2 regions of the Rhizobium sp. KNZ14-9A genome follow, and region 2 is predicted to be linked to the other one. Evidence: predicted binding sites of a transcription regulator. Region 2 holds the regulator's gene; the other holds the start of a gene.

Region 1 (7,513 bases), 1.3 Mb from region 2:
GAAGCAAATGCGAAGCCGTTGGGGGAGGGAGCTGGCTCCCTCCCAGTCTGCGCACGATCTTGTCGAAAAAGCGAGCGTCAAACTGCCGCGCGCGGATCGAAGCCTTCGAAAGTCATTTGATCGGCGTTCTCGAAAGTCTGCTTGCGAGCCTGTTCATCACGCACCGTCCAGGTGATGACCGGAACGTCCTTGTCGCGCTGGTCGGTGATGAACGGGTTCGGCAGGTCGGCATAGTAGTAGGAAATGAAATCGAGGCCGATCGCCATCGCCTTATCATGCTCTGCATGTTCCTCCGGCGTATTGCCGTTGGCCGTCAGCCCGATCGGGTAGGGCGCATTGAGCTCCTTGAGATCCTTCAGCAGCCAATGGTCGAAGCTCATCAGCGCAACCTTGCCCTCATAGCCCTCGAGTACGTCGAGAACGGCTTCGGCAAAGCCCTCGTCGTCGGCTTCGCGGCCCTTGAGTTCCAGCACCAGCGGCACCTTGCCCTGCACGAGTGCGAGAAGCTGCTTCAGCGTTGGCACTTTGTCCTTCGTGCCGCCGACGGCGATCAGCCCGAGCTCCTGGGAGGTCCGTTCCCGCACGTCGCCCTTGAGGTTGCAGAGGCGTTCCAGATCTTCATCATGGAAGATGACCGGCACGGCATCCGAGGCGTAATGCAGGTCGCATTCGATGGCGAAGCCCGCTTCGACGGCCCGTGAAAAAGCCGAGAGCGTGTTTTCCCAGACGACATTGTTGAGGTCGTGGTAGCCGCGGTGCGCAACCGGCAGCTCTTTGATCCAGGCGGCATTCGTCATTATGCGATTTCCATGATAGCATCGATTTCGACTGCTGCATTGAGCGGCAAGGCTGCCATGCCGACGGCAGCGCGGGCATGTTTGCCGGCTTCGCCGAGCACGCCGGCGATCAAGTTCGAGGCGCCGTTGATAACGAGGTGCTGCTCGACAAAATCAGGCGCCGACGCGACGAAGCCGTTGAGCTTGATGACGCGGCGGATGCGGCCGAGATTGCCGCCGAGCGCTGCCTTTGCCTGAGCAAGAATGTTGATGGCGCAAAGCTCTGCGGCACGCTGGCCAGTGGCAACATCGACAGTCTTGCCGAGGTGGCCGGAGACGGCAACCTTACCGCCTTCGAGCGGCAGCTGGCCGGAAATATAGAGAAGGTTGCCGCTGATGACATAGGGGACATAATTGGCGGCGGGTGCTGCTGCCTCGGGCAGGGTTATCCCCATTTCCGACAGGCGCGTTGCGATTACATCGGACATTTTCGTCTCCGCTTTTGTTGTCAATTCTTCAAAAAGAATGCATCAAGACTAGAATCTTTAATGTGACAGTTTCGAGCCTCGATTTGGCCGAAAGCGTTCTTATAACATCGCGGACGAGTCCAACAGGAGTTAATGAATGTTCCGATCGTCACTTGCCGCTCTTCTTCTCGCAAGCGTTTCCGCCAATGCCTGGGCGGCCGCGCCGGCGACGAGCGCTGCGATCGCAACCGGGCTCGTCGCTCACCGCGCCATCTACGACCTGGAACTGAAGGACGCTTCGGAGCGCTCCGGCATCTCCTCCATGTATGGCCGCATGGTCTATGAGTTCGACGGCAATTACTGCGAAGGCTTTACCACGAATTTCCGCTTCGTCACCCAGATCGACACCGGCGACAACGTGCGCGTCAGCGACCAGCAGACCAAGACGTTCGAGAGCCTGAAGGATGGCAAGTTCACCTTCGATACCAAGTCTTTCACCGACGATCAGCTCGACAAGGAAGTCAACGGCGCGGCTCAAGATAAGCCGGAAGGCGTGAAGGTCGACCTCACGCAGCCGGCAAGCCGTGAGCTGCAACTCGAGGAAAGCCGCTTTCCGACCGAGCACATGCTCGACGTCATTCAGAACGCCAAGGATGGCAAGCGCTTCTTCGAGGCTCGCGTCTTCGACGGCTCCGACGATGGCGACAAATCCCTGGTGACAACGACGATCGTGGGTAAGCAGGAGACTCCGGTCACGAATGAGGCTGATGCAGGCAATGCCGGCGAGTTCGCCAAGGCCGCCTTCTGGCCCGTGACGATCTCCTATTTCAACGAGAATGCCAAATCCGACACCCTGCCGGTCTACCGCATGTCGTTCAAGCTCTATGAGAACGGCATCACGCGGGATCTGACGATGGATTACGGCGATTTCGTCCTGACCGGCAAGCTTGCCAAGCTCGAGCTTCTCGACAAGAAGGCCGCGCCGGTCTGCCAGTAAGGCGGCATTCGCCGCAAGCTTAAGCGGCTGTCATAAAAGCTTATTTCTAGTGCCGCTAAACTGCGACCTCGCAAATGAGTTGTGCGGGGCGGGTATTGCGTGGATGCCGAGTTTCCCAGCCTCGAAAGTGGATGACCCATTTGCCGCAAAAATGGGTTTGCAATTCGTAAGACCAATTGCACCACAAGCCGAGAAAGACGACCCCAATGGCCGACACCGATCTCGCAACGGTTCAGAATGCTTCCCTGTCGGCCGTTGCCGCCGATCCTGCGGAAGTCGCCCGCATTACCGACACCATCAGTATTACAGACCGCGCCGGAATTTCCGTTTACGGCGACCGCGCACAGCAGGCCGTCAGTGACTATGCCGACAGGATCCTGCGCGAGGTGCGCAACAAGGATCTCGGCGATGTCGGCAAGCTTTTGACCGACATCATCCTGAAATCCAAGAGCCTCGATCCCGCGTCCCTCAAGGATAAGGGCTTCCTGAGCCGCATGTTCCTCTCCGCCAAGGCGCGCCTCGAGCGCTTCAAGGAGGAGTTCGAGGATGTTGCAGGCCAGATCGACCGCATCGGCCTGGAGCTCGACCGCCACAAGGATACGCTGCGTCGCGACATCGCCCTGCTCGACGACCTGCATGAAGAGACGAAACAGTCGATCGTAAAGCTCGATGCCTATGTGCAAGCAGGCAAGAACTTCGCCGAGCACTTCCGCTCGGTCGAGCTGCCGAAGTTGAAGAGCGCAGCCGACGCCGCAGTCTCCGGCCCCGGTGGCGGCATGCTGGAAGCCCAGACCTATCAGGACAGCCTCCAGGCGCTCGACCGCTTGGAAAAGCGCATCTTCTATCTGCAACAGGCCCGCCAGCTCGGCATTCAGCAGCTTCCGCAGATCCGTATCGTCCAGGCCGGCGACGAAACACTGATCGAGAATCTGCAGGCAACTTCGGCGCTGACGGTGCCTGCCTGGAAGCAGAAGATGGTCATCCTCCTCGGGCTCACACAGCAGAAATCGGCCCTCGACCTGCAGAAGACGGTGACCGACGCCACCAATGACATGATCCGCCAGGCCTCGGAAATGATGAAGGATCAGGCGATTGCCATTGAGCAGCAGTCGCAGCGCGGCATCGTCGATATGGAGACGCTTGCCAAGGCCAATCAGGATCTGATCGACACCGTCACCGGCATGCTGCGCGTGCAGGAAGAGGGCCGCAAGAAGCGGGCTCAAGCCGAGCAGCAGATGGAACAACTGACGATCGACCTCAAGAAGGCGATGACCCAGGCGTGACCGGCAAAACCATGATCCGATCATTCCTCTGCGCACTGGCGCTATCTGGTCTCGCGGCGTTGGCAGGCTGCGATGCTTTCAGCAGCGGTCCGAATTTCTCGATCGTTTCAGGCTCGGAAAACACCGTGCTGCAGCCGATCGTCGAGGAATTCTGCAAGGAGAAGCACGCGACTTGCTCCTTCAAATATGAGGGCACGCTCGATATCGGCCTCGCGCTGCAAAGCGATCAGGGTGTCGAGCAGGACGCTGTCTGGCCCGCTTCCAGCGTCTGGGTCGACATGTTCGATACCAAACGCAGGATCAAGGACCTGACGTCGGTGGCGCAGACGCCCGTCATTGTCGGCGTGCGCAAGTCGAAGGCCGAGCAGCTCGGCTGGGTCGGCAAGGATGTCTTCATGAAGGATATCTTGGCAGCGGTGAACAGCGGCTCGCTGAAGTTCCTGATGACATCGGCGACACAATCGAATTCCGGTGCCAGCGCCTATCTCGCCATGCTCTCCAGTGCGCTCGGTAACAAGCCTGTGATCGAGCCCGGTGATCTCGATGACAAGACGGTTCAGGACACCGTTCGAAGCCTGCTTGCCGGTGTTGCGCGCTCCTCCGGCTCTTCGGGCTGGCTCGCCGACCTCTATACGGATTCCGCTAGCAAGGGCACGATCTACGATGCCATGTGGAATTATGAGGCGGTCATCAAGGAAACCAACGACAAGCTCACGGGTATGGGCAAGGAGCCGCTTTACGCCATCTATCCTGCCGATGGCGTAGCGATGGCGGATTTGCCGCTCGGTTTCGTCGATCATGGCCGCGGTCCCCAGGTTCAGACCTTCTTCAAGGACCTGCTCGCCTATCTGCGCTCGCCCGATGTTCAGAAGAAGATCGCCGAAACCGGTCGCCGCCTGCCGCTCGGCAGCGTCGCCGCTGAGCCGCAGCCGAGCTGGAATTTCGATCCGGCCAAACTGGTGACCGCGATCCGTATGCCGGAACCGACAGTGATCCGCCAGGCGCTTACTCTCTATCAGGCGGCACTGCGCAAACCGTCACTGACGGCGCTCTGCCTCGATTTCTCCGGCTCGATGCAGGGGGACGGCGAGAACAGTCTGCAGCAGGCGATGCGTTTCCTGTTCACGCCCGAGGAGGCCAGCAAGGTGCTGGTGCAGTGGTCGCCGGCCGACCGTATCTTCGTCATTCCCTTCGATGCCAATGTCCGCGATATCTTCTCGGCTTCGGGTGACACGATGGAGCAGCAGGGGCTTCTCAACGCAGTTTCTGGTCAGCATGCCGGCGGCGGCACCAATATGTATGCCTGCGCCGAAAGGGCGCTCCAGCAGATGGCGAAAACCGCGGACCTGTCCAATTATCTGCCGGCGATCATCATCATGACCGACGGCAGATCCGATGACCAGAGTGCGGCCTTCATGAGCGATTGGAACGCGATGGAACCACGCGTGCCGATCTTCGGCATTACCTTCGGCGATGCGGACAAGACCCAGCTGGACAGTCTGGCGGCAGCGACGGCGGCACGCGTCTTCGACGGACGCTCGGACCTTGCGGCAGCGTTCCGCACCGCACGCGGTTATAACTAGGACCGGCATGGGTAACTGGCTCGGCAATGATGGCAACTGGATCGTGGCGGGAGTGGTGACGGCCATTCTCGTCCCCATTCTGACTTTTGCTGCCGGCATGCCGTTCTGGATTGCCGCTGTCATCGGCCTCCTAGTTTTTGCCGGCCTCGTTTTCCTGCTGGCGCCACGCAGGCTTTTCGAAGGTCTCGATATCAAGGTGATCGGCCGCGGTCGCGTTGCCTTCGCGAGAGAATTGCTGGAAGGGGCTGTGCCCGCCGCACAAAGGCTGGAGACGGCCGCGGACGATATCACCGACAAGCAGACGGCGGCGCGCGTACGCCACCTGGCGGAAATCGCCGCCGATGTCTTCCGCAAGGTGGAGGCGAGGCCGGAAAGTGCCAATTCCGTACGCCGTTTCCTCAGCTACTATCTGCCGCGTGCGGCCGAAGTTGCCGAGGGCTTTGCGGTAATCGAGGCGAAACGCGCGCCTGACGTCAAGCAGTTGGAGGATGTCCACGCCGTGCTGGTGAAGCTCGAGGATGCCTTCGTTCATTATGCCGACAGCCTTGTCGATGCTGAGCTTGGCACGCTCGATACCGACCTGCGCCTCATCCAGGCATCGCTCAAAGAGGATTTCGGACGCTGATGGCCCTTTCCCGCCGCGCCTTTGGAGTTGGACTGCTCGCCACCGGTATTGCCGGCACGGGCGGCTATTTCGCCGTCCGCGACAGGCCGGAACTGCAGGGCCTGCTGGGTACGCGCACAAAGCTGTTCGGCTTCATCGGTGGCGAAAAGGAGGCTTTCCTTGCCGATCCCGATGTCGTTGACGCTATCAAGGGCTACGGCCTTTCGATCGACAGTCGCGTCGCCGGCTCGGTCGAAATGGTGCGCGAGCGGGCCTTGCTTTCGCAAAACCCGCAATTTCTTTGGCCGTCCTCCTCCATCATGGTGGATATCGCCCGTCAGAGCGGCGTGAAGATCCGCGATGACAGGGTCATGCTGAACACGCCTGTCGTCGTCTACACGTGGCAGCCGGTCGTGGACGGGCTGATCAAATCGGGCCTCGTGACGGTAATCAACGGCCATCACCAGCTCGACCTGAAGGCGCTGCTTGATGCCATCCTTGCCGGGACGGATTGGTCGAAACTTGGCGTCAATGCGCTCTACGGCCGGGCGCGCATCGTCTCCACCGATCCGAACCGGTCGAATTCGGGCTTCATGTTCTCGGGCCTCGCGCTCAGCCTCTTCAGCGGCAATGTCGCGACATCAGACGATCTCGCCCAATACGGCGGCAAGGTGCAGTCGATCTTCCGCAATATGGGTTTCAAGTCGCCATCGTCAGGCAAGTTGTTTGAGCAGTATCTGGCGGGTGGCCTCGGCGGCGAACCGATGATTGTCGGTTATGAGAATCAACTCGTCGAATGGGCGCTCGCCGATGCCGACCGATGGAGCCGCATCCAGTCGGGGCCGGGCGCCAAGCCCGTCGTCCTCTATCCGTGCCCGACGGTCTATTCGGCCCATCCGCTGATCGTCGTCGACGAAACGGCCGAACGCCTGATCGAGGCGCTGACCAGCGCCCGCCTGCAGGAGCTCGCCTGGACCAAACACGGCTTTCGCGGGCCGCTCGGCACGGCGACCGGTGATACCAAAGGGCCGATTGCCGGCCAGTTGCCGGCCGAGATCGATGCCGTGCTGCCGATCCCGGACGCCGGCGTGATGCTGTCGCTGCTGAACATGCTGGCAAGCTGAGCCGGCAACGCGAATATATTGCAGGCGCGGCTCATTCGTCCGTTCTCGTCAGATTTTTTGGCGCAAGCCTTGCTTTTGCAGGAAATCGAATGTAAGGCCACGCGCATTCCACACGTAAGGCATGGGATCGTCCGGGAGAAATCCGGCTTTTCCGCCCGGTGGCATCTTCGAAGAGGATGCTGTTCGCCTTGCGGAGGTTCAACCGGAAAAGGAGTAACAAGGCATGGCATTGCCTGATTTTTCTATGCGCCAGCTTCTGGAAGCCGGCGTCCACTTCGGTCACCAGACTCACCGCTGGAACCCGAAGATGAAGCCGTACATTTTCGGCGATCGTAACAACATCCACATCATCGACCTGGCCCAGACCGTTCCGATGCTGTCGCGCGCCCTGCAGGTCGTGTCCGACACCGTTGCTCGTGGCGGCCGCGTTCTCTTCGTCGGCACCAAGCGTCAGGCTTCCGAGCTGATCGCTGACTCGGCCAAGCGTTCTGCCCAGTACTACGTCAACTCGCGTTGGCTCGGCGGCATGATGACGAACTGGAAGACGATCTCCAACTCGATCCAGCGCCTGCGCAAGCTCGACGAAATCCTGTCGTCCGAGCAGTCTGGCTACTCCAAGAAGGAGCGCCTGACCCTCGAGCGCGAGCGCGAAAAGCTCGATAAGGCCCTCGGTGGTATC
Region 2 (7,513 bases):
GCCAGATCGCTGCGCAGCTTGGCGGAGTGAGTAGAAACGCTGTTATCGGCAAGGTTCACCGGCTCAGTCTTCCCGGCCGCGCCAAGGCCGGCGGCACGGCAACCGCTGCGCGCGCAACGAAGCGCAATACGTCGGCTCCACGCGCCCCGAACTATGCGTCTCGCATCACCACCCGCACCGTTACCCGCCAGCAGGGCGCAACGATGCTGAAGGAAGAGATCGAGATCGAAACGGTCGAGGAAATGGAATACGTGCCGGCCAAGAATGTGGTCGTGCCGATTTCACGCCGCCTTGGCCTGACGGAACTGACGGAGCGCACCTGCAAGTGGCCGGTCGGCGATCCGCTGAAGGACGACTTCTACTTCTGCGGCTGCGACTCCCCGGATTCCTCACCCTATTGCAACTATCACCAGCGCCTCGCCTACCAGCCGGTCAGCGAACGCCGCAAGGCTGTCCGGGTCGCCTGACCGCGCCTTCTCAACAGATGCAGCATCCGCCGCCCCTCTTCGCTGACGCGCAGAGGGGCGTATTTTTTAGTCGGCACAGGAGGGCTGGAAAACCGCTCCTGACCACGACTATCTGCCGGAGGCCGATCTCCGCCGGTCGTTCACCATGCCTGACAATGCGAAGTTATGTGGCCAACGCCACCAATGCGTTTCAGCCCTAAACTGGCATAGAATGGTGGTCCTGGCGCTGTAACGCGATTTTCTGATACAGATGCCGTATTCCCGTGGAGTAGCATAGCGCAAACAGTCACTCAGGGGTGCCAATGGAGATCGATCCAAAGCGGATGACAATGGGGTTCGTCGGGACGGGCACGATTACCGAGGCCGTCGTCACCGGATTGGGCAAGACAGCGTTTCGCGACACACCGGTAGTGCTGTCACCGCGCAACGCAAGCGTCGCCGCCCGCCTTGCGGCGGCAAACCGGAATGTGTCGATCGCTTTGGGGAACCAGGATGTTCTCGACCGATCCGATCTCGTATTTGTGGCCGTGAGGCCGCAAATTGCCGAGGAGGTCATCCGCTCGCTCCGATTTCGGCCGGGCCACCATGTCATCAGCTTCGTCGCGGCCACGCCAATGGATCAACTGCTGGCGTGGATCGATCAGCCAGTTCGCCTGAGCCTGGCAATTCCACTTCCGTACATCGCAGATCTTCAGGGCGCGACTGCGATCTACCCGCCCGACGAGGTTTCCCACGCCCTCTTTTCGGCGCTCGGAACGGCGATCCAGGTTGAAAACAGACCTGAGTTCGAACTTCTCGCGGTGGCGAGCTGCCTGATGGCCACCTATTTCGGCATCCTGGACGAGACGTCGACCTGGCTGCAGAGCCAAGGGCTTTCGAGAACGGCTGGCGACGCCTACCTCCGTCAATTGTTTTCCGGCCTCGCCCATGCTGCCCGTTCGAAACCTGTCGCGAGTTTTGATGAACTCATCGGCGAGCATTCGACCAAGGGCGGATTGAATGAACAGGTGCTCGAAGACTTTCGCGATTTCGGTGGCACTGCGGCTCTGCAAAAGGCTCTTGATCGAGTTCTCGCACGCATTCGTCTGTAGAAAGCAGGTTCTCTCGAGGTCCGCTTTCGGCGCCTGGTGTCGGCTTTCATAAGAAGCTAGGGGTGTCAGATAGACAAGCGGGCCGCCCGGCGAAACCGAGCGACCCGTTCGTGACCTCCGATCACTCGGATCAGGCTTCCATGGAATATCCCGCGCCGCGGACGGTGCGGATGACATCCTGCATGTTGGAGAAGTTCAGCGCCTTGCGCAGGCGGCCGACATGGACGTCGACGGTACGTTCGTCCACGTAGATATCGTGGCCCCAGACGCCATCCAGAAGCTGCGAGCGGGAGAAGACCCTGCCCGGCGACGACATCAGGAATTCGAGCAAGCGGAATTCGGTCGGGCCGAGGCGGACTTCGCGGCTCTTGCGATGAACGCGATGGGTTTCGCGATCGAGCTCGATATCACCACACTTCAGAACGGTGGAGAGAACCTCCGGACGGGCGCGACGCAGCATCGCCTTGACGCGAGCAACAAGTTCCGGCGTGGAGAAGGGCTTGACGACATAGTCGTCCGCGCCGGTCGAGAGACCGCGAACGCGTTCGCTCTCTTCGCCGCGTGCCGTCAGCATGATGATCGGCAGACGCTCGGTCTCCGGCCGCATGCGCAGCCGGCGGCAGAGCTCGATGCCGGAAACGCCCGGCAGCATCCAGTCAAGGATGAGCAGGTCCGGCGTGCGCTCCTGAAGCCGGATTTCGGCCTCGTCGCCACGGAGGATCGTATCCACCTCGAAACCTTCAGCCTCGAGGTTGTAGCGGAGAAGCACGCTCAGCGCCTCTTCATCTTCAACAACTGCAACTCTTGGGATCATGCGTGTCAGTCTCCTAATGCATGATCCTTAAACCGGGGGTGATTTAAGCAAGGGACCATGCAGAAACTTGGAATTGGCTGCGACCTTTGCGCGCCCCAGCGCAGGGCGCGCACGCAATTGGCAGGTCCGGATTACTCCGTCACCGCACCGACGGTATTGGAGCTGTCGTCCTTCGGACGCTCACCTTCCGGCTGGGCGCCGGTTGCCATGTAGTAGATCGTCTCGGCGATGTTGGTCGCATGGTCACCGATACGCTCGATGTTCTTGGCGCAGAAGAGAAGATGCGTGCAGCTCGTGATGTTGCGCGGATCTTCCATCATGTAGGTGAGGAGTTCGCGGAACAGCGAGGTGTACATCGCGTCGATCTCGTCGTCGCGCTCGCGGATGGACTTGGCCTTGTCCGCAGAACGCGTCGTATAGACGTCGAGCACTTCCTTGAGCTGGACGAGCGCCAGTTCGGAGAGATGCTCGAGACCGCGGGCGAGCTTGCGCGGAACGCCGGTGCTTTGGACGGCGATGACGCGCTTTGCGGTGTTCTTGCCGAGGTCGCCGACACGCTCGAGGTCGGCAGCGATGCGGATCGAACCCATGATCTCGCGAAGGTCGGAGGCCATCGGCTGGCGACGGGCGATCGTGACGATCGCCTTGTCGTTGATTTCGCGTTCCGCGTGATCAAGGATCACGTCGTCGGAAATGACCTTCTGGGCGAGCGCAGTGTCGCCGTTGACCAGCGCACGGACGGCCTCGCCGACCATCTGTTCGGCAAGACCACCCATCTCGGAAATGCGCCGGGACAGGAATTTCAGATCGTCATCGTAAGCGGAAAAAATATGTGTCGATGCCATGGGGCTTTGTCCTCGAAAATCGGGAAGGCTTCACATCGCCAAAATCAGCCGAACCGGCCCATGATATAGTCCTGGGTGCGCGGATCGTCGGGATTGGTGAACATCTTGTCGGTGTCGTTTTCCTCGACCAGGTTGCCGAGGTGGAACATTGCCGTACGCTGTGATACGCGCGCGGCCTGCTGCATGGAATGCGTCACGATGACGATCGTGTAGTTTTCACGCAGCTCATGGATCAGCTCTTCGACCTTTGCAGTCGCGATCGGGTCGAGCGCCGAGCAGGGCTCGTCCATCAGGATGACTTCCGGGCTGACGGCAACGGCGCGTGCGATGCACAGACGCTGCTGCTGACCACCGGACAGGCCGGTGCCGGATTCATGCACGCGATCCTTGACCTCATTCCAGAGGCCGGCGCGCTGCAGGCTCGTCTCGACGATCTGGTCGAGGTCGGCCTTGGACTTGGCAAGGCCATGGATGCGCGGTCCGTAGGAGACGTTTTCATAGATCGTCTTCGGGAACGGATTCGGCTTCTGGAACACCATGCCGACGCGGGCGCGAAGTTCGACCACGTCGATGTCGGGATCGTAGATATCGTCGCTGTCGAGCGTGATCTTGCCGGTGACGCGGCAGCCATCGATCGTATCGTTCATGCGGTTCAGCGACCGCAGGAAGGTGGACTTGCCGCAGCCCGACGGGCCGATCAGGGCGGTCACGGTGTTTTCGCGGACGTTCAGATTGACATCGAAAAGCGCGCGCTTCTCGCCGTAATAAACGGAGACATCCTGTCCGATCATCTTATACGGGACGTTGCTCATTTTCTGGTCCAGCGCCTTCTCGACTGCAGCTTCCGTCAACATGTTCATGATCTCTACTCCGTTTACCAGCGGCGCTCAAAGCGACGACGCAAGAGGATAGCTCCCATGTTCATGACGATCAGGAACAGGAGCAGGACGATAATGGCACCCGAGGTTCTTTCCACGAATGCGCGCTCGGCTTCGTTGGCCCACATGTAGACCTGAACCGGAAGTGCCGTGGAGGGATCGAGTGGACTGCTCGGCGCCTGGGCGACGAAGGCGACCATGCCGATCAGCAGCAGCGGCGCAGTTTCGCCGAGTGCGTGGGCAAGGCCGATGATCGTGCCGGTCAGGATGCCGGGCATTGCAAGCGGCAGCACGTGGTGAAACACCATCTGCATCTTCGAGGCGCCGAGGCCGAGGGCAGCCGCGCGGATCGACGGCGGCACGGCACGGAGTGCTGCACGCGTCGCGATGATGATCGTCGGCAGCGTCATCAGCGTCAGCACCAGACCACCGACCAGCGGCGCCGAACGCGGCAGGCCGGCGAAGTTGATGAAGACCGACAGGCCGAGCAGACCGTAGACGATCGACGGAACGGCGGCGAGGTTGTTGATATTGACCTCGATCAGGTCCGTCAGCTTGTTCTTCGGCGCGAATTCCTCAAGGTAAATCGAGGCGGCGACGCCGATCGGCAGCGAAAGCACGAGAACGATCAGCATCAGGTAAAGCGAGCCGATGAGGGCGACGCCGAGACCTGCGGCTTCCGGACGGCTGGAATTGCCGTTGACGAAGAGGCCGGTGTTGAACGTCTTGTTGAGAGCACCGCTCGCCTTCAGCTCATTCATCCAGGCAACCTGCTTGTCGTTGACCTTGCGGTTCTTCTCATCGACCGAAAGATTGATCTGGCCTTTGTTGGCGCTGTCGATATTGGCATCTGCAAGCACTGTAACATTGACGGTCTTGCCAATGATCGACGGGTCGGCAACGACCATGTCGCGCAGCTGAATGGGCGCACCCTTGGACAGCATGCTGGACGCATCGCGCACGTCAGGACGGCTTGCGGCATTGATGCCGAGCTGCTTGACGATCGCGTCGCGCAGCAGAACCGGATAGTTGGCAGCGACCAGCACCGAAGGGTCGGTCGCACGCTTGTTGTCCGGGTCGATCGTCTTCTCGGTGAATTCGATCGGCAGCGTGATCGACGTCTGCAGGAAGGCCGTATAGCCGTTGCTGATGACCGTCCAAAGCAGAATGAAGAGGAAGACGAGGCCGAATGCTATGGCTGCGATGCCATAGGCCTGGAACCGGCGCTCGGCAGCGTAGCGACGCTTGATGCCGATATCGCGACGCGCGGGCGCCTTGGAAACGGTGACGCCGGCGACGGGGGAAACAATATTCGTCATTCGTACTGCTCCCGATATTTGCGCACGATGTAGAGCGCGTAGATGTTGAGGCAAAGCGTGATGCAGAACAGCGTGATGCCAAGTGCGAAGGCAACCAGCGTCTGCGGCGAGGTGAACTCAAGGTCGCCGGTCAGCTGGTTGACGATCTTGACGGTCACTGTCGTCATCGGCTCAAAGGGATTGATCTGGATACGGGCGGCGACACCGGCGGCCAGAACCACGATCATGGTTTCGCCGATGGCGCGCGAAGCGGTCATCAGCAGCGCGCCGACGATACCGGGAAGGGCTGCGGGCAAGACCACCTTCTTGATGGTTTCGGAGCGTGTGGCGCCGAGACCGAGCGAGCCGTCACGCAGTGCCCGCGGAACTGCGGTGATGATATCGTCCGACAGCGAGGAAACGTAAGGGATCAACATGATGCCCATGACGATGCCTGCGGTGATGACGCTCTGTGCCTGGATGAAGTTCGTATAGCTGCCGCTCAAAAGACCGCTGATCTGCGCCGAGAAATCACGCAGGAACGGCCCGACGGTGACGAGTGCAAAGAAGCCATAGACGATCGTCGGAATGCCGGCGAGCACTTCGAGAAGCGGCTTGGCGATCGAGCGCACTCTCGAAGAAGCATACTCGGCCATGTAGATGGCGGCAAAGAGGCCGACCGGCACGGCGACCAGCATGGCGACCAGGCCGATATAGAGCGTGCCGAGCAGGAGTGGGATGAGCCCGAACTGGCCGAAGGAGGAGCTGCCCGCACCGGCAAAACGCGGATCCCAGACCGTTCCGAAGAAGAAGTCGACGAAGGGAACGGCTGCGAAGAAGCGGCTCGCTTCTGTCAGCATCGAGAGCACGATGCCGATCGTCGTCAGAATGGCGATGGAGGATGCAACGAGCAGCGCCCAGAGCATAACGCGCTCGACACGGTTGCGGGCACGGAAGCGCGGAGCAACGGAGCGCAGCGCATAGAAAGCACCTGCGACAGATATGAGCAGCACGATCGCCGTCATGATGACGCGGCTCGTCATGCTCTCCGAGTTCAGGGTCTTTGCGGCAGCGATCATGTAGGGCTGCGGCTCGCCGGCGAGCGGTACGCCCTTCTCGCTGAGCTTTGCCTGCAGACCCGCAGGATTGCTCGACAAGGAGGAAACCTCATCCGAGGTCAGCAGGTTCATGCCGCGGGCAACCGTGGCGACCATGCTGTAGGCGAGGTCCTGCTGGACGGCCGGTTGCGCCTTCACGTCATCAGGAAAGGCGCCGCGAACGGAGGAAGAGATGATGCCCGGGCTGATAGCCAGCCAGGCAAACAGAACGATCAGGGAAGGCAGAACAGCCCAGATCGCGGCATAGGAGCCATAATAGGCCGGCCGCGAATGCAGGGCAGAAGACCTGCCTCCGGAAAGCGCCATCGCGCGGCTGCGCGCAGCCACATAGGCAACGGCGCCGATCACTACCAGGCACAAGAGTATGATGGATGTGCTCATTCGTTACGTCCCCAGGCCCACAGCCCCCAAAGAGCCAGGCAGCTCCAGGAGCGTGCCATCGGCTTCAATATCATGGAGAAGAAGTTCATCCGCCCGGCACCCCAATGGAGCCGGGCGGATAAGGTGATGCCGGCGCGACGCCCCCGAGCGTCGCGCCGGCAAAGTCACTACATGGTCTTGCCGGCCTCTACGGCCTTACGGATCGCTTCGCGCTCTGCATCCGGAGCAGCAACGAGACCGTATTCGACGAGCGGGCTGTCAGGGCCGATCATCTGGTCGGATACGAAGAAGTTGACATATTCCTTCAGGCCCGGAACGGCGCCCAGATGTGCCTTCTTGACATAGAAGAACAGCGGACGGGAAACCGGGTAGGTGCCGTTAGCGATGGTTTCCGTCGACGGAACGATGCCGCTCATGGTCGCAACCTTGAGCTTGTCAGCGTTGTTTTCGTAGAAGGAGAGACCGAATACGCCAACGCCGGTCTTGTTGGCAGCGATGCGTGCCAGCGTTTCCGGATAGTCGCCGTCGATGTCGACAGCAGCGCCGTCCTTGCGAACCGCGACGCAAGCCTTGCCCTGGGCAGCCTTGTCGGCGATTTCCTTGGCGATGACTTCCTGAGCG

The links. Region 2 encodes PhoB, which activates phosphate uptake and scavenging genes when phosphate is short. Its sites were predicted from a motif close to TGTCATNNANCTGTCAT; they were not measured.
Region 1: ACR9ZQ_RS16625 (toxic anion resistance protein) is a predicted target of PhoB. The motif match lies at 2,269-2,285, and genes of this name have one in related genera.

What each region holds. Positions count from the first base shown of each region.
Region 1 is NZ_JBPGXB010000002.1:2,042,581-2,050,093, reverse strand. Features, by position in the region: gene ACR9ZQ_RS16640 (glycerophosphodiester phosphodiesterase) at 78-797, opposite strand; gene ACR9ZQ_RS16635 (RidA family protein) at 797-1,264, opposite strand; gene ACR9ZQ_RS16630 (cell envelope integrity EipB family protein) at 1,401-2,240, shown strand; gene ACR9ZQ_RS16625 (toxic anion resistance protein) at 2,447-3,523, shown strand; gene ACR9ZQ_RS16620 (VWA domain-containing protein) at 3,535-5,106, shown strand; gene ACR9ZQ_RS16615 (5-bromo-4-chloroindolyl phosphate hydrolysis family protein) at 5,114-5,731, shown strand; gene ACR9ZQ_RS16610 (type 2 periplasmic-binding domain-containing protein) at 5,731-6,834, shown strand; gene rpsB (30S ribosomal protein S2) at 7,058-7,513, shown strand, end outside.
Region 2 is NZ_JBPGXB010000002.1:3,316,286-3,323,798, forward strand. Features, by position in the region: gene ACR9ZQ_RS23250 (GcrA family cell cycle regulator) at 1-467, shown strand, start outside; gene ACR9ZQ_RS23255 (pyrroline-5-carboxylate reductase) at 770-1,558, shown strand; gene phoB (phosphate regulon transcriptional regulator PhoB) at 1,689-2,372, opposite strand; gene phoU (phosphate signaling complex protein PhoU) at 2,504-3,217, opposite strand; gene pstB (phosphate ABC transporter ATP-binding protein PstB) at 3,262-4,077, opposite strand; gene pstA (phosphate ABC transporter permease PstA) at 4,092-5,414, opposite strand; gene pstC (phosphate ABC transporter permease subunit PstC) at 5,411-6,892, opposite strand; gene ACR9ZQ_RS23285 (substrate-binding domain-containing protein) at 7,060-7,513, opposite strand, start outside.